Regions from separate parts of the Kitasatospora misakiensis genome, predicted to be linked through region 4. Evidence: riboswitches for the same ligand, from Rfam matches in the RefSeq annotation. Region 4 holds a riboswitch; each other region holds the start of a gene.
The links. A riboswitch is a leader RNA that binds a small molecule or an ion and turns the genes downstream of it on or off. The one in region 4 is predicted to bind cobalamin.

Region 1 (5,208 bases), on a different contig from region 4:
ACTCGACCGTCCAGTGCACCCTGATCGGCCTGGTCGTCCTGGTCGGCGCCGCGCTGATCGCGGTGCGCGGGCTCGAACTGGCCGCGCGGCTCCAGAAGGCGCTGCTGGTCTTCGAGTACGCCGTGCTGCTCGGCTTCTGCGGGTACGGGCTGTTCGCCGGTGACCAGCCGTTCTCGCTCCAGTGGTTCAACCCCTTCGCGATCCCGTCGTTCGCGGCGGTGGCGCAGGGCATGGTGCTCGCGGTGTTCTGCTACGCGCCCCGCGCCGGCGCCGCGCCGTGCGGCCGCCACCGGCGACACCGTGCTGTCCGCCGAGCGGATCGTGGTGCGCTACGGCCAGCTGGTCGCCGTCCGCGAGGTCGGTCTGGAACTCGGGGCCGGCCAGGTCACCGCGCTGATGGGCCGCAACGGCTCCGGCAAGTCCTCGCTCCTGTGGGCGCTGCAGGGTTCCGGGCCTCGGCAGGGCGGCAGCGTGCGGGTCGCCCGGGCCGACGGCGGGCCGCCGAAGGATCCCAAGCGGGTTCCGGCGGCGGAGGCGCGGAGGTTGGTGGGGCTCGTCCCGCAGACGCCGGCCGACCTGCTGTACCTGGAGTCGGTGGCCCAGGAACTCGCCCAGAGCGATCTGGAGTCCGGCCGCGCGGCGGGGCCGACCGCGCGGCGGCTCCTCGACCGGCTGGCCCCCGGAATCCCGGACGAGGCGCACCCCCGCGACCTCTCCGAGGGCCAGAAGCTGGCCCTGGTCCTGGCGATCCAACTGGCCGCCGCCCCCCGGGTGGTGCTGCTGGACGAGCCCACCCGCGGGCTCGACTACCACGCGAAGGAGGCGCTCACCGGCATCGTGGACGCCCTCGCCGCCGAGGGCCGCGCGGTCGTGATCTCTACCCATGACGTCGAGTTCGTCGCCGGGGCCGCCGACCGGGTGGTGGTGATGGCCGAGGGCGAGATCGTCGCGGACGGCCCCACCGCAGAGGTCATCGTCGCCTCGCCCACCTTCGCCCCCCAGACCGCCAAGATCCTCGCCCCGCTGCCGTACCTGACCACCCGGCAGGTCGCCGAAGCCCTCGCCCCGACCGAGGCCGCCCGGTGACCGCCGTCCGGATCCCCGGCCGGGCCCGCGTGGTGGTGGCCCTCGCCGCGTTCATCGGCCTGGTCGCCTTCACCTGGCCGTTCGTCGTCGCGCCCGGCAAGTTCGGCTCCTCCTTCGCCCCACCGCTGATCTTCGGCGCCCTGCTGGTCCTGGTGCTGGCCGTCGTGATCGCGGAGATCGCCGCCGGCGGTATCGACGCCAAGGCGCTGGCCATGCTCGGCGTCCTCTCGGCCGTCAACGCGGGGCTGCGCCCCCTCGGCGCGGGGACGGCGGGGGTGGAGACGGTCTTCTTCGTCCTGGTCCTCGCCGGCCGGGTCTTCGGCCCCGGCTTCGGCTTCACCCTCGGCTGTACGTCCTTGTTCGCCTCCGCTCTGCTGACCGGCGGGGTGGGTCCCTGGATGCCCTACCAGATGTTCGGCTGCGCGTTCGTGGGCCTGCTCGCCGGGCTGCTCCCGAAGCTCCCGCGCCGCTGGGAGGTGCCGGTGCTGGCCGGTTACGGGGCCTTCTCCGGCTATCTCTTCGGGTTCCTGCTGAACCTCTCCTTCTGGCCGTTCTCCACCGACCCGAACAGCTCCATCGCCTACCTCCCCGGGCTGCCGTTCACCGAACAGTGGCACCGCTACCTGCTCTTCGACCTGGCCACCTCCCTCGGCTGGGACACCGGCCGCGCCGTCACCACCTTCATGGCCGTGCTCGTCGTAGGCCCGGCCGTCCTCACCGTCTTCCGATGCGCCGCCCGCCGGGCCAACTTCGAGCCGACCGTCCGTTTCGAGCGGCCGGGCTGAGCCCCGACCCCGCCGCACCGGTCCCAACTCGTGGACACCGCCGTGGAATGTGCTGACCCGGCCGGTGCTTTGCCTCTAGGCTGACCTCGTAGCTGGTTCGCCCTGTCCGCCAGACAGGGCGTCGTAAGAGGGAACCCGGTGACGCCTTTCAACTGGCCAGTCCGGGACTGCCCCGCAGCGGTGAGCGAGAACGACCGCCGTCATACGCACTGGGCCCGAGCCGGGTCTGGGAAGCGACGGCCAGTAGGTGTCCGCCCTCGACGAGGGCGGGCGTGCTCGCGAGTCCGAAGACCTGCCCGCTGCCCGCCCGTGGACGATCCGCGGGCGGCTGTCCGGAGACCTCGAGGGCGGGTCGGCGACCACACCAGGCGGTTCAGGCACGCCCGTTCACGGCGGCCGCCGTCCGGTCCGTCGTCCCTTCGCGCACTCGTGCCGTCCCCGGGCACTTGAGGAGCAAGACTCGCGAAGGAGAGTCCCTTGACAGCGAAGTCCGCAGCCGCGGCGACCCGGGCCACCGTGCACGGCTACCCCCGCCAGGGCCGGAACCGGGAACTCAAGAAGGCGATCGAGGGCTACTGGAAGGGCGCCGTCACCGCCGACGCCCTCCACACCACCGCCGCCGAGCTGCGCCGGGAGAACTGGCGGCAGCTCACCGAGGCCGGCGTCCGCGAAGTCCCCACCGGCGACTTCTCGTTGTACGACCACATGCTCGACACCACTGTCGCCGTCGGCGCGATCCCGGCCCGCCACCGGGCCGCCGTCGACGCCGACCCGCTCGACGGCTACTTCGCCATGGCGCGCGGCACCCAGGAGGTCGCGCCGCTGGAGATGACCAAGTGGTTCGACACCAACTACCACTACCTGGTACCGGAGTTGGGGCCGGACTCGGTCTTCTCCGCCTGCCCGGCCAAGGCGGTCGGCGAGTTCACCGAGGCCCTCGCGCTCGGCCACACCGCCCGGCCGGTCCTGGTCGGCCCGGTCACCTACCTGCTGCTGGCCAAGCCCGCCCCCGGGGTGGCGGAGGACTTCCCGCCGATCACCCTGCTGGACCGGCTGCTGCCCGTCTACGCCGAACTCCTCGCCGAGCTGCGGGCCGCCGGCGCCGACTGGGTCCAACTGGACGAGCCCGCCCTCGTCCAGGACCGGACCCCGGCCGAACTCAACGCCGCCGCCCGCGCCTACCGGGAGCTGGGCGCCCTGACCGACCGGCCGAAGCTGCTGGTCGCGAGCTACTTCGACCGCCTCGGCGAGGCCCTGCCGGTGCTCGCCAAGGCCCCCGTCGAGGGCCTGGCCCTGGACTTCACCGGACCGGCCGCCGCCAATCTGGACGACCTCGCCGCCGTCGGCGGCCTGCCGGGCAAGCGGCTGGTCGCGGGCGTGGTCGACGGCCGCAACGTGTGGATCAACGACCTGGGGAGGTCGCTGGCCACCCTGGCCACCCTGCTCGGCCTCGCCGACCAGGTGGACGTGGCGCCGTCCTGCTCCCTGCTGCACGTGCCGATCGACGCCGGCCTGGAGCGCGACATCGACCCGCAGATCGCCCGCTGGCTCGCCTTCGCCCGACAGAAGGCCGCCGAGGCCGCCCTGCTCGCCCGCGGCCTGCGCGAGGGCACCGGGGCGATCACCGCCGAACTCGCCGCCAACCGCGCCGACCTGGCCTCCCGCGCCGGCTCGCCGATCACCCGCGACCCGGCCGTCCGCGCCCGCACCGCCGCCGTCACCACCGAGGACGCCCGCCGTCCACAGGCCTACCCGCAGCGCGCCGAGGCCCAGCGCGCCCGCCTCGGCCTGCCCCTGCTGCCGACGACCACCATCGGCTCCTTCCCGCAGACCACCGAACTGCGCGTCGCGCGAGCTGATCTGACGGCTGGTCGGATCGACGCCGACGCCTACCGTGCTCGCATGGAGGCCGAGGTCCGCGAGGTCGTCGCCTACCAGGAGAAGGCCGGCCTGGACGTCCTCGTGCACGGCGAGCCCGAACGCAACGACATGGTCCAGTACTTCGCCGAACAGCTCACCGGCTACCTCGCCACCCGGCACGGCTGGGTGCAGTCCTACGGCACCCGGTACGTGCGCCCGCCGGTGCTGGCCGGGGACATCTCCCGCCCGCACCCGATGACGGTCGACTGGTTCCGCTACGCCCAGGGCCTGACGGACCGTCCGGTCAAGGGCATGCTCACCGGCCCGGTCACCATGCTCGCCTGGTCCTTCGTCCGCGACGACCAGCCGCTCGCCGACACCGCCCGCCAGGTCGCCCTCGCCCTGCGCGACGAGGTCACCGACCTGGAGGCCGCCGGCGCCGCCGTCGTCCAGGTCGACGAACCCGCCCTGCGCGAGACCCTGCCGCTGCGGGCCGCCGACCGGCCCGCGTACCTGGACTGGGCGACGGAGTCCTTCCGCCTCGCCACCTCCGGCGTCCGCGCCGACACCCAGGTGCACACCCACATGTGCTACGCCGAGTTCGGCGCGATCATGACGGCGATCGACGAACTCGACGCGGACGTCATCTCCCTGGAGGCCACCCGCTCCCACATGGAGGTCGCGCGCGAACTGGCCGCCGCCGGCTACCCGCGCGAGGTCGGCCCGGGCGTCTGGGACATCCACTCCCCACGTGTGCCGACCACCGAAGAGGCCGAACGCCTGCTGCGGACCGCCCTCACCGCGATCCCGGCCGACCGCCTCTGGGTCAACCCCGACTGCGGCCTGAAGACCCGCGCCTGGCCCGAAACCCGCGCCTCCCTGACCAGCCTGATCACCGCCGCCCACCGCCTGCGGGAAGACCTCGCCCACTGACGCCGGCCTCACCCTGGGGCTCCTCGCCCGCCGGACGGCACGGATGCCGTCCGGCGGGTCGACGACCGGCTCTACTCGTGGAGTGCGACGCTCAGCTCACTTCAGCGTTAGCCTTCGCGATCAGCTCCGGCAGTTCCAGCAGCGAGTCGATTCGGAAGGTGGCCTGCGCGGTCGCCGGGTCGTGCTGCTGGATCCAGCCCCACGGCCCGCGCCGGATCAGCGCCGTCCGCATCCCGGCGGCCCGGGCGGGCCGCACGTCGTTGTCGAGTCGGTCGCCGACGTAGAGGATCTCGCCCGGTGCGGCCGGGACGACCTCGGCGACCTTCCGGAAGAAGCCGGGGTCCGGCTTCGAAGCGCCCCAGTCGTCGGAGGTGCCGATCAGGTCGACATCGCCGGTGAAGAGTTCGCGGAGGATTCCGCCCGCTCGAACCGTCTGGTTGCCGGCGATCGTCAAGTGCAGCCCGGCCGCGCGGAGTTCGACGAAGGCGGGGCGGACGTCGGCGTACAGGTCGCCCTCGCCGAAGGTCTCCGGCCGGCCGGCCTC
Region 2 (5,208 bases), on a different contig from region 4:
GCCGCGGCCGGGTGCGGGGGCGGGGCCTCGTCGGCGGGGTACGCCCTGGCCCCCCGGCCTCGCGCCGGCGGGGCGGTGGGCCGTTCCGGGGAGACGGGTCACCGTCGCACCGGTACCGATCGTCGGCGGGAGCGGGGCATCACGGTCGCGCGGATTCCGAGACGTCACGTCGAGCAGTCTTCCCCTTGTACCGGCCATCTGTCACATCCGGTTCTCCGCGCGGGGCGGGCGGAGGGCGCGGGGCCTCGACAAGATCGGGCAACAGAGCCCAAACCGACTGGCTTGATCTTTGTGACGGGTGCATGCCAGGTCAGAGAGTAGGGGCGGACGGGTGGTCCGTACGAGGTCCCTTGCGGCCCGCGCGCCGATCGCGGACCGTCCACGCTCCCCCGGCTCCCCCCGGCTCCCGTGCCCCGCGGGCCACGGCGGGCGACGACGGGACACGGCGGCCTGGGTCGGGCGCGGGGCCGGGGCCCGGGGTCAGGCCCGGGGTCAGCAGAAGGGCGTGAGCCAGCGGCGCAGCGTCTCGGCGTAGCGGTCCGGGGCGGCGTTCCACAGGGCGGCGTGGTCACCGCCGGGGAAGGCCTGGAGGTTCACCAGCTCCGGACGGCGCGCGGCCAGCCGCTCGGCGGCCCCGAACGGCGCCACCGGATCGTCGGGGCCGTGCAGCACCAGGGTGGGCACGCGCAGGTCGGCGCCCTCGGCGAGGCGCGCGAAGTCGGCCAGATCCACGCCGGTGCGGCCCTGGGCGGCCAGCGCGCCGAGTTCGGCGGCCGCGCCCCGGAAGCCGGCCCGGGCGGCGCCCCGGCGGGCGGTGGCCGGCCAGTCCAGGACCGGGGAGTCCAGGACCAGGCTGCTGATCGAGGGGGCGTAGTCGGACCGGGCGGCGGCCTGCAGGGCCATCGTGGCGCCCAGCGACCAGCCGTAGAGGATCACCCGGCCCGCGCCGCTGTCCAGGGCCAGCCGGATCGCCGCCTCGACGTCCCGCCACTCCGTCTCGCCGAAGTGGCCGAGGCCGTCCGGGGAGGCCGGCGCGCCCGCGTCGCCCCGGTAGCTGACGGCCAGCGCGGGCAGGCCGAGCCGCCGCAGGACGGGGAGGACCGGCAGGGTCTGGGAGCGGTCGGCGTCCGGGCCGTGCACCAGGATCACCCAGGTGCCGCGCTTGCCGTCGAGCCACCAGGCGGGCAGCGCGCCCAGCTCGCCCTCGACGGCGGTCTCGCCGAAGGTCAGGCCGAGCGCCGCGGCCGGGTCGCCGAGGTAGACCCGCGGGGTGAAGCGGACCTCGGTGCCGGGGGCGAGGGTGCCGCGGTCGGCGCGGACCAGACGGCGGGTCACCCCCTGCTCGTCGCGGTGCAGCACCTCCTCGACGACGGCGTGCCCGTCCTGGCCCCACTCCACGGCCCAGCGGCCGGGGCGCTCGCTCAGCGGGCTCCGGGTGAAGGTGATCCGGCCCGCGCCCAGGCTCTGAACGACCACCGGGCCGGTCCGCTCCCGGACGCCCGCGGCCGGGCGGACCATCCGCTCCGAGGCCCGGCGGCCGATCACCAGGACGGCCGCCCCGGTGCCGACGGCGGCGGCCGCCACGGTGGCCGCGATTCCCCAACGCATACTCGCTCCCCGCTGATCGGTGTCTGGACCCACTCCACAGCCCAGTCCACTCGGCGGGGCGGGGCGGGGCCAGCAGGACACGGCCGTACGGGTTGTCACGCTAGGAAGGTCACACCGGGAATGTCACCACCGCGGGCCCGCCCCGGCCGGAAGACGCCGGAACGGCCGGATCGGACCGGGCGGGATCGGACCGCAGGACGGCGGCGAGGTCCGCCCGGTCCACCCGCACGATCCGGCCGATCGCGTCGGCCCGCGCCTGTCGGCGGGCGCGGAGGCAGCGACGGGAAACGGCGGGCGCCGGGCGGGGTCCGCCGTGTGACCAACCCCTCCGCGACCTCGGTTGACTCCCGGATCGGGCCCGTGATGGGATCCTTCAGCCATTACGGAGGCATGCAGAGGAAGCCGGTGCGAGTCCGGCGCGGTCCCGCCACTGTCACCGGGGAGCACGACCGGAACCAGCCGCAGCGAGCCGTCAGAAGCCGCCGGAGGGCCCGGGAGCGCGTCCGACCCGGAAGCCAGGAGACTCTCGCCCCCGGTACGTCGATCCAGGGCGCGGACCCTGAGTGAGGACACGCACGCGATGCAGGCTGCCCCGCCGGGCCCGAACCCACCCTCGACGACGCCGCGCAGCGTGCCGTGCGCCCGCTGACCCGGGCCGCCGCGTTCGGCGCGGGCGCCGTCGCCGGATACCTGGCCGACGCCCGGTTCGGCGATCCGCGCCGCGGCCACCCGGTGGCCGGCTTCGGCACCGCGGCCGGCCGGCTGGAGCAGCGGCTCTGGCGCGACCACCGCGCCGCCGGCGCCGTCTTCACCGCCCTCTGCGTGGGCACCGTCGCGGCCGGCGCGCTGGCCGCGGACCGGCTGCTGGCCCGCCGTCCGCTCGGCCGGGCCGCGCTGGCCGCCGCCGCGACCTGGACGGTGCTCGGCGGCGCCTCGCTGACCCGGGAGGCCCGCACCGTCGGCCGTTCGCTGACGGCCGGTGACCTGACGGCGGCCCGGGAGCGGCTGCCGCACCTGTGCGGACGCGACCCGAGCGGGCTGGACGAGCGGCAGATCGCCCGCGCGGTCGTCGAGTCGGTGGCCGAGAACACCGCCGACGCCGTGGTCAACGCCCTGGTCTGGGGCGGGCTGGCCGGCACCCCCGGGCTGCTGGCGTTCCGCGCGGTGAACACCCTGGACGCGATGGTCGGCCACCGCTCGCCGCGCTACGCCCGGTTCGGCTGGGCCTCGGCGCGGCTGGACGACGTGGCGGGCTGGCCGGGCGCCCGGCTGACCGCGCTGCTGACGGTGGCCGCCGCCCCCGAACCGCGCACCGCCTGGCGGGTCTGGCGGCGGGACGGCTCCGCGCACCCCAGCCCGAACGCCGGCCAGGCCGAGTCGGCGTTCGCCGGCGCGGTGGGCGTCCGCCTCGGCGGGACCCTCCGGTACGGCGAGCGCACCGAGCACCGGCCGGTGCTGGGCGAGGGGCTGCGGCCGGTCGGGGTGGACGACATCGAGCGGGCGTGCGTGCTCTCCCGGCGGGTGAGCGCGCTGGCCCTGGGTACGACGGTCGCCGGGCACCTGCTGCTCCAGGCCGCACTGGGCAGATCGGGCAGGCTGGGCAGGTCGGGCGGTCCGGGCAGTCCGGGCGGTCCGGGCAGTCCGGCCCGGAAGGCAGCGAGCGGGAGAAGGGGCGGGGCATGAGCAAGGCACTGCTGGTCGCCGGGACGACCTCGGACGCCGGCAAGAGCGTGGTCACCGCGGGCATCTGCCGCTGGCTGGCCCGGCAGGGCGTCGCGGTCGCGCCGTTCAAGGCGCAGAACATGTCGCTGAACTCCTTCGTCACCGCGGACGGCGCCGAGATCGGCCGCGCCCAGGCGATGCAGGCGCAGGCCGCCCGGGTCGAGCCGGAGGCGGCGATGAACCCGGTGCTGCTCAAGCCCGGCGGGGACGGCCGCAGCCAGGTGGTGCTGCTGGGCCGCCCGGTCGCCGAGGTCGGCGCGCTGGACTACCGCGAGCGCAAGCCGGTGCTGCTGGAGCGCGCCCTGGAGTGCCTGGCGGACCTGCGCCGCCGCTTCGACGTGGTGGTCTGCGAGGGCGCGGGCTCGCCCACCGAGATCAACCTGCGCGACCGGGACATCGCCAACATGGGCCTGGCCACCGCCGCCGGGCTGCCGGTCGTCGTGGTCGGGGACATCGACCGGGGCGGCGTCTTCGCGGCGATGTACGGGACGCTGGCGCTGCTGTCGGCCGAGGACCAGCGGCACGTGGCCGGCTGGTTCGTCAACAAGTTCCGCGGCGACGCGCGGCTGCTCGCCCCCGGGCTGGAGATGCTGCGCGAGCTGACCGGCCGTCCGGTGCTCGGCACCCTGCCGATGCTGCCGGACCTCTGGCTGGACGCCGAGGACTCGCTGGACCTGTCCACCGTCGTCGACCGGACCGCCGCGCGCGGCCCGCTCGGCGCCGACGTGCTGCGGGTCGCCGTGCTGCGCTTCCCCCGGCTGTCCAACTTCACCGACCTGGACGCGCTCGTCCAGGAGCCCGGTGTGCTGGTCCGCTGGGCGACCCGGCCGGAGGAGCTGGCCGACGCCGACCTCGTCGTCCTGCCCGGCACCCGGGCCACCGTGGCCGATCTCGCCTGGCTGCGCGAGCGCGGCCTGGAGCCGGTGCTGAAGGCGCGGGCGGCGGCCGGGCTGCCGCTGCTCGGCGTCTGCGGCGGCTACCAGATGCTGGCGCGCTCGATCGTCGACGAGGTCGAGTCGAAGGCGGGCGCGGTGGACGGCCTCGGGCTGCTGCCGACGCAGGTGCGGTTCGGCGCGGAGAAGGTGCTCGGCCGCCCCGTCGGCGAGGCCTACGGCCAGCGCGTCGAGGGCTACGAGATCCACCACGGCGTGGTCACCGTGGAGGCCGGGGAGCCGTTCCTGGACGGCTGCCGGGAGGGCTCCGTCTGGGGCACCACCTGGCACGGGGCGCTGGAGAACGACGGCTTCCGGCGCGAGCTGCTGCGCGAGGTCGCGGCGGCGGCCGGCCGGGCGTTCGTCCCCGCGCCGGACACCTCGTTCGCCGACGCGCGGGAGGCCCGGCTGGACCGGCTGGGCGAGCTGATCGAGGAGCACGCCGACACCGACGCGCTGTGGAAGCTGATCGAGGGCGGGGTGCCGGCGGCCGGATCGCTGCCGACCCTGGCGCCCGGAGCCCCTGGAGAACACGCATGAGTGACGTCCGATACCCGTTCACCGCGATCGTCGGCATGGCCGACCTGCGGCTCGGCCTGCTGCTGAACGCCGTCTCCCCGGCGGTCGGCGGGGTACTGGTGCGCGGTGAGAAGGGCACCGCCAAGTCGACGATGGTGCGCGCGCTGGCCGGGCTGCTGCCGTCCATCGCGACCGTCGACGGCTGCCGCTTCGCCTGCGACCCGGCGAGCCCGGACCCGCAGTGCCCGGACGGCGCGCACGCCGGCGCCCCGGCCTCCGAACGCCCGGCCCGGCTGGTCGAGCTGCCGGTCGGCGTCTCCGAGGACCGGATCGTCGGCTCGCTGGACCTGGAGCGCGCGCTGTCCGAGGGCGTCAAGGCGTACGAGCCGGGGCTGCTCGCCCGAGCGCACCGCGGCGTGCTCTACAT
Region 3 (5,208 bases), on a different contig from region 4:
GGGGACCTGCTGGGCGTGGAGCTGGAGCGCCTGCTCGGCCACGGGCTGGCCGTCACGCTGAACCTGCGCCGGGTCGCCGACCACACCGCCGTGCGGGCCGACTGGGCCGGGCGGGTGGAGTTCACCGACTTCGACCCCTTCGACGAGGCGGCGCTGATCGCCGAGACCCTCGGTGGCGGAGGCCACCACGCCGTCAAGTCCCGGGCCGGGGTGCCGCTGCGCGCCGCGTTCCTCGCCGCCGCCACCGGGGCCCGGACGGCCGGCCCGCGGGCGGCCGCGCCGCTGCGCGTGGTGGGCCGGGCGGGGGCCGGCACCGACCACGTCGACCTGGCCGCCACCGCCCGCCACGGGGTCGCCGTCACCCACACGCCCGGGTCCAACGCCGACGCGGTCGCCGAGTTCGCCCTGGCCCAGCTCCTCGCGCTGACCCGGGACCTCGTCGCCCACAACGAGTCCTCCCACCGGGGCCGTTGGCGCAGCCCGGCGGCGCCCGCCCGGGCCCTGTCCGAGCTGACCCTCGGCATCCTCGGCCTCGGCCGGATCGGCCGGGCCCTGGCCGGGCGGGCGCGCGCCCTCGGCATGACCGTCCAGGGCCTCGGTCGGCACCCCGCCCCTGGGGACGGGGTGCCTCGTGCCGGCTCCCTCGCCGAGTTGCTGGCGGCCAGCGACGTGGTCTCCGTCCACCTGCCGCTCACCGCGGAGACCCGGGGCCTGATCGGCCGGACGGAGCTGGCGCTGCTGCGGCCGGGCGCGATCCTGCTGAACACCGCCCGCGGCGGGATCGTCGACGAGTCGGCCCTGGCGGACGCCCTGCGCGACCCGACCCACCCCCTCGCGGCGGCGGCCGTCGACACCTTCGCGCACGAGCACGCCGCGTTCGACTCACCGCTGTTCGGACTCCCCAACGCCCTGCTGACCCCGCACGTGGCCGGGATGACCCGCAGCGCGATGGCCGAGGCGGCCGTCCGCTGCGCCGACCACATCGCGGCGCTCCTGAGCGGGCGCCCGGACGGTGTGCCGGTGGCCACCGCCTGACCTGCGCTGATGGCCGGTCAGGCGGTGGCCCGCGCTTGGGGACCGCGTCAGGCCGTGCCGGGGGTCAGGGGGGCGGTGATGCCCGGTTGGGTGCCGGCGCCGAAGGACCAGCCCTCGACGTCGCCCGGGGCCGGGTCGTAGGAGCCCGCGCCGAGGTTGCTGTAGGACCACGGACCGCCGTGCGCGGCGTGCCAGTACGACCAGTAGGCGGTGCCGGTCGGGTTGGTGCAGCTCGCCGGCAGGGCGTTGATCTTGCAGACGAAGCCCGGGAAGCGCGGATGGAAGGCGTACGGGAAGCCGGCGCCGGTGAGGGCGGCGAGGCCGCTGGCCGGGTCGCCCGGGGCGCAGCCGGTCTGGATGCCGCCCCCGAGGGCGGTGAAGTCGACGACGACGGTGACTCCGGAGGTCCCGGTGCAGGCGGCGGCCCGGGCGGGCGGGGCGGTGGCGGTGGAGACGCCGAGCAGGCCGGCGGTGAGCGCCGCGGCGGCGGCGAGGGCGCCGAGCGTGCGGCGGGTGGTGCGGGCAGGTCGGGCGGGTCGGGCGGTGGTGGTCATGGGTGTGCTCCTCGGGTGCGGCGCGCGGGGGCGGGCAGTCACGGGCGGGCGCCCTGGGCGCTGAGGCCGGCCAGCCCCTGGCCGGAGAGGCCGAGGACGGCCTGGGCGGTGGCCCGGGCGGCGTTGGCGGGGTTGAAGCCGCTCGCGTCGTAGGCGACGGCGCCGCGCACGGCGGGGTCGGCCGCGCAGCCCTGCTGCAACTTCACCAGGCTGCCCCAGCCCTTGAGCCCAGCGGCGAACCGTCCGCCGGTGAGCAGCGTCGAGGCGGCCAGGCCGGTGCTGTTGGCGTTGGAGGCGGTGGCACCGGCCGCCGCGAAGCCGCCGTCGGCGTTCTGGTGGGCCGTCAGCCAGTCCAGGCCCGCCTTGGCCTTGGCCGCCCGGCCGGTCGCGGCGAGGGCCTGGGCGGCGAGCGCGGTGGCGTCGGTGTCGGCGGCACAGGCGGGCTGCCCGAAGGCGATCGGGAAGCCGCCGTCGGCGCACTGGGCGGCGGCCAGGAAGTCGGCGGCCGCGGCCGGGGCGCCGCCGGGCGTGCGCTGGAGGGCGAGCAGGGCGAGCGACTGGCCGAAGGCGTTGCTGTAGTCGCCCCATTGCGAACGGTCGGAGAAGCGACCGGTCGGCGTCAGCAGCGAGCGCAGCCGGGCGGGCAGGTCGACGCCGCCGAAGGCCGCCGGGTCGCCGCCGCGCACCTCGGCGGCGAGCAGGAGCTTGGCGGTGGCGCCCGCGTAGGCCTCGGTGGTGCCGTCGCCGAGGTAGCCGCTCAGGATGTCGGGCCGGGCGAGCCAGGCGGTGGCGCGGGCGGCGGCCTGGTCGGCGCTGCGGGCGGCGGCGAAGGCCAGGACGGCGTCGACGGTGAGGCCCTGGTCGGGGTAGGCGGTGCCGTCGAAGACCGACTCGAAGTGGTCGCCGTCGACGAGTTGGCGGGCCAGCCACCCGGCCGCGGCGGCGTCCGGGCGGTGGGTGGCGGAGGCGGTGTCGCCGGAGGCCGGGGCCGCCGGGGCGGCGGTGGCGGCCGGGAGAGCCGTGGTCAGCGCGAGCGCGGCTATCGCGAGCGGGCCGAGCGAGCGGCGGAACACATTCCGGGTCTTGGTCTCGGTCTGGGGCACGGTCATGGGCACGGGAGGCCTTTCCGGGCCTGGGCGCACGGGTGCCGCCGGCCGCCGCCCGGGGTGTCCGCCGGCCGGCTCCTGGGGCCCCTGGCCGCAGACCACGACGGGAGGAGGGGGGCACACACCTCCGCCGACGGGTACTCGGGCTCGCCGCCGACTGCCGTCGGCGGCCTACCGTTGCGGGTCAGCGCCGGAATTCGACCGGACTTCCCCCGACGGCGGAGTCAGAACATGACGGCTCATGATGTCGGCTCTGCTGACAAACTGACAAGAGGTCAGGGCCGGTCCAGCCCCGGTGGATCGAACCGCCCCCCGCACGACATGGGCCCGCCCGGCCGTCGCGGGTGCGGCGGCCGGGCGGGCGATCGACCGGGGGCGGACGGGGTCCGGGCGCCGGGGTCAGGCGCCCTGGTAAGGACCCCGGGGCAGCCGCCGTCCGGTCAGCAGGTGCCGGCCGCGCGCTCGCGCACGACCAGATCGGTGCGGCCCGCCGTGGCGTCCAGCCAGACCACCCGGGTGCCCCGGTCGGCCGCCGGGCCGTACTGGCCGCCGCGGTTGCAGGAGAGCCGCTCGGGGGTGCCGCCGGTGAGCGGCAGCTGCCAGAGCTTCGGCAGGTCGGCGTTCTTCGTGCCCTTGGTCGCACGGTGGCCGTAGTCGCCGAAGGTGACCGCGCGGTCGGAGGCGGTGAGGCTGCGGATCCGGTGCGGTGCGCCGCTGCCGCCGGGGAGGAGGTCGGTCACGCCGGAACCGTCCAGGGCGCCGGAGCGGATCGCGCTGCCCTTCGTGCTGTCGGCGGGCGACTCCACCCAGAGCAGTCGGTCGCCGGCGAGGCGGGTGCTGCCGACCTCGGTCCCGGGGGCGTTCGCGTCGTCCACCACGTACTGGGCGACGACCTTGCCGGCGGCGATCGAGTAGACGGTCGGCGCGCTCACCGTCCGCTCACCCGCCTCCCAGCTCTCCGTCCAGGCGAGCAGGCCGTCCTTGAGCGAGAGGTCGGAGGCGCGGTGGCCGTCCGGCAGCGGGATCCCCACCGCCGGGGCGCCGTCGCGGGAGAGCATCGGCCCGGCCTTCCCGGTGGCGGGGTCGTTCCCCACGAAGGCCACGTCGCCGCCGGCGACCCGGACGCCGCTCAGGAACGCGTTCACCGCGCGGTGGACGCTGCGCACCGGTCCGCCGTCGAGCGGCCGGGCCAGCACCTCCGTGCCCCAGGTGCCGTCGGCGCCGGGGCCCATGGCCACCCACGCGGCGGACGTGCCGTCGGTGGCGGGCCAGCCGTGCGAGCGGCCGTCCTCGGGGCTGAGCCGGACGGGCTCGGCGGAGCCGCCGACGGCTCCCGCGAACACGGCCATGCTGCCCTTGGCGCCCTTGCCCGCGGTGGCCGCCACCCAGCGGCCGGCGGCGACGTCCGGCGCGATGCTCTCGCTGGAGAGCTCGCGCAGCAGCGGGCGGCTGTCCACGCCGATCCGCCGCTGCCAGCCGTCCTTGATCCCGTGCGCGTCGAACGCCCCGGCGACGGTGCGGAGTTGGGCACGGTCGAGGCCGAGCGCGCGACCGGCGGCGAGCACCGCGTTGCGGGCGTCGACGAAGTCGTCCAGCGGGGTGAGGTACTCGGCGAGCGCGCGGTAGACCAGGCGGTCGGCGAGGAGCGGGTCGAGGGTGCGCCGGATGTCCCACAACGCCCCCGAGACGATGGTGGAGTTGAGGTGCGCGCCGCCGCTGTCGACGCCGGACGGCACCCCGATGTAGTCGGCGACGGTGGTGCGGCGGTCGTCCATCCGCCGGTCGGCGCAGGCTTCGGGGGTGCCGGTGCGGCAGAGGCCCTCGCCGAGCAGCGCGGCCTTCGGGTCGGTCATCGGGATGCCCCGGCTGGTCACCTCGATCGCGTTGCCGAAGTAGTCCGCGACGGCCTCGTCGAGCGCGCCGGACTGGCCGAGGTTGACGAACCCGGCCGTGTACTTGACGACGCCGTGGGTCATCTCGTGGCCGGCGACGTCCCGCGCGACGGAGAACGGGTGGCGCTTCTCGCTGCCACCGCTGTAGATCATCTTCTCGCCGTCCCAGTAGGCGTTCTCCAGGGGCTCGCCGTTGCTGGTGACGTTGACCACGGAGGTGATCGGTCCGGCCTTGCCGTCGATCCCGTCGCGGCCCAGGCGGTCGCGGTAGAAGTCGTACACGGCGGCGGCGTTGAGGTGGGCGTCGGTGGCGCCGCTGGTGCCGGTGGAGGCCGGGAAGTCGGTGGTCGCCGAGGCCGCCGGGCGGGCGTCGGCGGGCAGGGAGCGCTCGAAGTCCATGACGTCCCGGCCGGCCGCGTCGTACGTGGTGACGGTGGCGGGGCGGGTGAGGTCGACGAGCTGGTAGGTGCCGTCCGGGAGCCGGCCGATGTTCACCCGCGTCGGGCGGCCGAGGGCGTCCGGGGCGGTACCGGTGGCGGGTTCGAGGCCGACGGCCTTGGCCGCGGGGGCCTCAGCGACCGGGGCGGACGGAGCGCGAACCTCGTAACTGAGGGCGACCTC
Region 4 (5,208 bases):
TGGAGACGATCGAGTCACCGGTCGCGAAGAACGCGACCAGCCGGCCGATCATGTGCCGCTCGCCCTCACTCAGCTTCGCCAGGTCGGCGACGTCCGAGTGCAGGTCCACCTCCTCCACCGTCCAGGTGTTCTTGATGGCGTCGCGGTACCGGTCGTAGAACGACGGGTAGCGCATCGGGCGCAGCGTCAGCTCGAAGCCGGGGTCGAGCAGCATCTTGCGGTCGTCGGTGCTCATTACTGGCAGGCCTCGCAGGACTCGGGGTTCTCCAGGGAGCAGGCCAGCGCGGCCTCCTCCTCCGGGGTGAGGGTCGGGGACGCCACGGGCACGGGCGCGGCGGCGCGGGCGGTGCCGGAGGCGGCCTGGGCGATCCGGGTGGCCGGGCGCGAACGCAGGTAGTAGGTGGTCTTCAGACCGACCTTCCAGGCGTAGGCGTACATCGAGCTGAGCTTGCCGATGGTCGGCGCGGCCATGAAGAGGTTCAGCGACTGGCTCTGGTCGATGTAGGGCATGCGGGCGGCGGCCAGGTCGATCAGCGCGCGCTGCGGCAGCTCCCAGGCGGTGCGGTACAGCGAGCGGACCTCGGCGGGCAGCCAGCCGAGCTCCTGGACGGAGCCGTTGGCGTCGCGCAGCGCGTCGCGGGTCTGCTGGTCCCAGACGCCGAGCTCCTTGAGCTCGCGCACCAGGTAGGGGTTGACCTGGAGGAACTCGCCGGAGAGGGTCTCGCGCTTGAACAGGTTGGAGACCTGCGGCTCGATGCACTCGTAGACGCCGGCGATCGAGGCGATGGTCGCGGTCGGGGCGATCGCGAGCAGCAGCGAGTTGCGCAGGCCGGTGGTGGCGACGCGGGCGCGCAGCGCCTCCCAGCGGTCGGCCCACTCGGGCGCGGCGGTCGGGCCGTGCTTGCCTTCCAAGAAATGATCGATGTGCAGCTCGCCGCGGGCGGCGCGGGTCTCGTCGTACGCCTCGTGGCGGCCGAGCTGCTCGGCGAGGTCGGCGGAGCGCTCGTAGGCGGTGAGCATGATGCGCTCGGAGATGAGCGTGGAGAGGGTCTTGGCCTCGGCGGAGTCGAAGTCGATCCGCAGCTGGAAGAAGACGTCCTGCAGGCCCATCACGCCGAGGCCGACGGGGCGCCAGCGGGAGTTGGAGGCGCCGGCCTCGGGGGTCGGGTAGAAGTTGATGTCCACCACGCGGTCGAGGAAGGTGACGGCGGTGCGGACGGTGGCGTCCAGGCGCTCCCAGTCCATCGCGTTCAGCAGGTCGGCGGCGGTGGCACCGGCGGCGACGTGGGCGCCGAGGTTGACCGAGCCGAGGTTGCAGACGGCGGTCTCCGAGTCGTCGGTGACCTCCAGGATCTCGGTGCAGAGGTTGGAGCTGTGCACCGTGCGGCCCGGCAGCGCGGTCTGGTTGGCGGCGCGGTTGGAGGCGTCCTTGAAGGTCATCCAGCCGTTGCCGGTCTGCGCGAGGGTGCGCATCATCCGGGCGTAGAGGGTCTGCGCGGGGATGGTGCGGACGGCCTTGCCGGCCAGCTCGGCCTTCAGGTAGGCCTCGTCGAACTCGGCGCCCCAGAGGTCGACCAGCTCGGGGACGTCGGCGGGGGAGAACAGCGACCAGTCCGCGTTGGCGTTGACCCGGCGCATGAACTCGTCCGGGATCCAGTGCGCCAGGTTGAGGTTGTGCGTCCGGCGCGCCTCCTCACCGGTGTTGTCGCGCAGCTCCAGGAACTCCTCGATGTCCGCGTGCCAGGTCTCCAGGTAGACGCAGGCCGCGCCCTTGCGCCGGCCGCCCTGGTTGACGGCGGCGACCGAGGAGTCGAGGGTGCGCAGGAACGGCACGATGCCGTTGGACTTGCCGTTGGTGCCGCGGATCAGCGAGCCGCGGGAGCGGATCCGGGAGTAGGACAGGCCGATGCCGCCGGCGTGCTTGGACAGCCGGGCGATCTGCGCGTAGCGGGAGTAGATCGAGTCCAGGTTGTCCAGCGGGGAGTCCAGCAGGTAGCAGCTGGACATCTGCGGGTGCCGGGTACCGGAGTTGAAGAGGGTCGGCGAGGAGGTCAGGTACTCCAGCCGGCTCATCAGGCGGTACAGCTCGGCGACCTCGGTGACCGACTGCTCGGTGTCGCCGACCGCCAGGCCACAGGCGACGCGGAGCAGGAAGTGCTGCGGGGTCTCGACGACCTTGCGGGTGATCGGGTGGCGCAGCAGGTAGCGGCTCTGGACGGTGCGCAGGCCGAAGTACTCGAAGCGGTCGTCGCCGTTCGCGTCGACCAGCGCGTCCAGGGCGGCGGTGTGCTTGGCGACGAAGGCGGCGGTGGTGTCGCCGATGAGGCCCTCGGCGTGGCCGACCGCGATCGAGGTGGAGAACGAGACCGCGCCCTGGCTCGACGCCTCGTCGACGATCTCCAGCGCGAGCAGCCGGGCCGCGAGCTTCGAGTACTGCGGGTCCTCGGCGATCATCGACGCGGCGGCGTCGACGGCCAGCCCGCGCAGCTCGGCGAAGTCCGAGCCGGCGTGCCGGCCGCGGAGCGCGGCGGCGGCGACGTGGCCGGGGTCCACCTGGGGGAGGTCGGCGCTGCGATCGGTGAGAAGGCGCAGGAGCGCGCCGCCGGGGTCGGAGACCGTCGGGTCGGCGGGGGCGGAGCTGGAACCCTGGGCGGGCAGGGCGACTGAGGCAGCGGTGGTCAAGGCGCTCTCTCCTGGCGGCGATCGGCGGTGGAACGGGGGCCGGGCCGATTGGGCAGGGGAGTACGCCGCGCGGGCCCGTGGGTGTCGCGCGCGTGTCGTCCCCGGCCCGCCCGCGAGGCCCGGAAGGTGGTGCTGGTGCGCATGGCCTCTGCGGGGAGGAGCCGGCACGCCGTCAGCAGGTCATCGGACTCGCGGACTCCCGGGGGGAGGCGCCGCACACCGCTGCGGGGCAGTCCCGGAATCGCACCGGGTTCCCCTGCTTCGACAGCAGGAGTGAGCATACATCTAGTGGCGCTCGTCCGACGAAGCCCCACATGTAGTGTCGCGAGGCTGCGTGTCGCGGGTCGGGTGCGATAAGCTGCGGGGGCTTTCGGAGCCCGTCAGACCGGTGCGTGCCACTCCTGCGCGGGCTTGGCGGCGCACAGCCGCATCCGCACCTGGGAGCCCGTACCGGTGCCCGTGGGGCCGGTCGCCGGGTTCTCCACGCACTTCCCGCTGTCCTCGTTGAGCAGCTGCCCCGCGTCGGTGGCGCGCCAGCGCTGGTCGGGTCGGCGGGTGCAGCCGGTCAGCACCGGGAAGCCGATGTCCGGGTCCTCCAGACAGCGTCCGCCCTGGCCGACGGAGCCGTCCTCGCCCATCGTCCAGGTCTGCGCCGGGGAGCCGTCGCAGGTGGCGGCGCCGACTGCGGCCGGGTCGCCGGCCACCCGGCTGTCCAGGCAGTAGCCGGGCACCGCGGAGGTGATCGCGCCGCTGGGGCGGCCCGCGGCGACCTCGAAGGAGAACGCGTCGGTGGTGAGGCCCGCGCCGCCCTCCCAGATCTCGAAGCCGGCCTGGACGGCGCACAGGAACGAGCCGGCCGGGACGTAGCCGCGCTGGACCGCGTCGCGGGTGAAGGCCCGCAGGTCGAGCCCGGTGACGACGTTGGTGGCGGAGGCCGCCTCGTAGGTGAGCAGGGTGTGGCTGCTCTTCTTCGGCGCCTCGTACACCCGGTAGGCCTGGCCGCCGCTGCGCAGTTCCCCGGCCTGCTTGCCGAACGGCGAGGTGCCGTTGCCGCGCAGCCAGATCATCACCTCGGCGCTCTCGGTGAAGGAGCAGCTGCCCCGGGTGGTGCTGTACCAGAGGTCGTAGGAGGCGTTCCAGACGCCGCCGTCGACCTGGGTGGTGCGCCAGGTGCTGGTGGCGTACCGCAGGTTGTCGACGGCGATGGGCAGCGGGCTGACGCCGTCGCCGCCGACCGGGGTGCTGATGTGCGGGTACGCGCCGGGGCCGCGGACCGGGTCGGCGATGTTGCCGCGGGCGACGGCGCTGCGGGTGACCGCGAAGGAGGCGCTGTCGGCGCCGCCGCGGATGCACAGGCCGCCGGTGGCGTTCCACTCGTTGGGGTTGATGATGTAGCGCCCGGAGTCCACCGGCTGCGAGGGGTAGCGGTTCTGTGCGGTGGAGCACAGCTCGCCGGGTTCGGCCGTGGTCAGGGGCGGCGGGGGCGGCGGGGCGACCGCGGCGGTCGAGGGGGCGCTCTCGCGCGGGATCAGCACGGCGCACAGGCAGAGCACCAGGAGGGCGGTGGGGGCGATCCACCACCAGGCGCGCGGCCGGGGGCGCCCGGCTCCGGGCAGGAACGGGCGGACCATGGTCTTCGCCTCCCAACGGGGGGTACTGGTGTTCGGTGTGCGGGGCGGCCGGTGCTCCCGGCGGCCTCCCGCGGGCGCGTGGCCCGCGGTCGGTCGAGGCTATCCGTCGGCCGGCGGCGGAGTGCTCCTGGGCTTGGTGGCGGTCGGCTTCTTCGCCGTGGCGGCCGAGCCGGACGGCTTGGCGCCGGTGGAGCCGGACGGCTTCGCGTTCGGCGAGGGCGAGGCCGACGGCGAGGGCCCGGCGGACGGCTGGGCGGGCGGCGCGGGCGGCGGCGCCGTCCGGAGCGGCTGCGAGCGGACGGTCCACTGCCCGGAGTACCGGGGCGCGGCGACACCGGCGGCGTACGCCGCACTGGCCGGCCCGGAGGAACTGACCCGCCAGTCGACCTCCTTGACCGCCTCGTACCAGATCAGGCCGATGATGTCGGGGTGCTGGGGGAGCTGGGTGAACATCTCGCTGATCCAGCGGGCCTTCTGGCCCGAGCTGTCGGTGGCGGCCGTCTCGGTGATGACCACGGGCTTCTGGCTGAAGCCCCGCAGCTTCTTCAGCGTCGGGTCGAAGATCTGGTCGAACGAGAGGTACTTCTCCAGGCCGACGGTGCCGTAGTAGCCGGACAGGCCGATCCAGTCGACGTAGTCGTCACCGGGGTAGAGCGAGTCCAGCGGGGTGGCGTTCTCGTAGTCGACGTTCGGGCTCCACACCCAGACCACCTTGTCGGCGCCGGCCTGCCGGAAGAGGTCGTGGACGTGCTTCCAGGCCTGGACGTACTGGCCGCGGCGGTTGCCGTTGGCCTGCTCGGCCCACGGGTACCAGTAGCCGTTCATCTCGTGGGCGAAGCGCAGGGCGATCGGGTAGCCGAGGCTCTTGACGCCCTCCGCCCACTGCTTGATGTAG

Region 1: it holds a riboswitch for cobalamin, as region 4 does, so the genes downstream of both, metE (5-methyltetrahydropteroyltriglutamate--homocysteine S-methyltransferase) here and ACFP3U_RS05815 (ribonucleoside-diphosphate reductase subunit alpha) in region 4, are expected to answer to the same signal.
Region 2: it holds a riboswitch for cobalamin, as region 4 does, so the genes downstream of both, ACFP3U_RS22225 (cobalamin biosynthesis protein) here and ACFP3U_RS05815 (ribonucleoside-diphosphate reductase subunit alpha) in region 4, are expected to answer to the same signal.
Region 3: it holds a riboswitch for cobalamin, as region 4 does, so the genes downstream of both, ACFP3U_RS33065 (prenyltransferase/squalene oxidase repeat-containing protein) here and ACFP3U_RS05815 (ribonucleoside-diphosphate reductase subunit alpha) in region 4, are expected to answer to the same signal.

The regions. Positions count from the first base shown of each region.
Region 1 covers NZ_JBHSOF010000012.1:90,308-95,515, reverse strand. Annotated here, with positions in the region: gene ACFP3U_RS12480 (hypothetical protein) at 1-290, opposite strand, end outside; partial or broken gene ACFP3U_RS12475 (ATP-binding cassette domain-containing protein) at 301-1,086, shown strand; gene ACFP3U_RS12470 (ECF transporter S component) at 1,083-1,871, shown strand; cobalamin riboswitch at 1,948-2,185, shown strand; gene metE (5-methyltetrahydropteroyltriglutamate--homocysteine S-methyltransferase) at 2,349-4,664, shown strand; gene ACFP3U_RS12460 (HAD family hydrolase) at 4,756-5,208, opposite strand, start outside.
Region 2 covers NZ_JBHSOF010000030.1:77,322-82,529, forward strand. Annotated here, with positions in the region: gene ACFP3U_RS22220 (alpha/beta hydrolase family protein) at 493-1,608, opposite strand; cobalamin riboswitch at 1,978-2,156, shown strand; gene ACFP3U_RS22225 (cobalamin biosynthesis protein) at 2,245-3,291, shown strand; gene ACFP3U_RS22230 (cobyric acid synthase) at 3,288-4,802, shown strand; gene ACFP3U_RS22235 (putative cobaltochelatase) at 4,799-5,208, shown strand, end outside.
Region 3 covers NZ_JBHSOF010000068.1:1,538-6,745, forward strand. Annotated here, with positions in the region: gene ACFP3U_RS33055 (NAD(P)-dependent oxidoreductase) at 1-1,035, shown strand, start outside; gene ACFP3U_RS33060 (flagellar hook-length control protein FliK) at 1,083-1,589, opposite strand; gene ACFP3U_RS33065 (prenyltransferase/squalene oxidase repeat-containing protein) at 1,628-2,698, opposite strand; cobalamin riboswitch at 2,811-2,930, opposite strand; gene ACFP3U_RS33070 (M4 family metallopeptidase) at 3,136-5,208, opposite strand, start outside.
Region 4 covers NZ_JBHSOF010000004.1:165,618-170,825, forward strand. Annotated here, with positions in the region: gene ACFP3U_RS05810 (ribonucleotide-diphosphate reductase subunit beta) at 1-235, opposite strand, end outside; gene ACFP3U_RS05815 (ribonucleoside-diphosphate reductase subunit alpha) at 235-2,658, opposite strand; cobalamin riboswitch at 2,840-2,967, opposite strand; gene ACFP3U_RS05820 (GH12 family glycosyl hydrolase domain-containing protein) at 3,063-4,313, opposite strand; gene ACFP3U_RS05825 (glycoside hydrolase family 26 protein) at 4,413-5,208, opposite strand, start outside.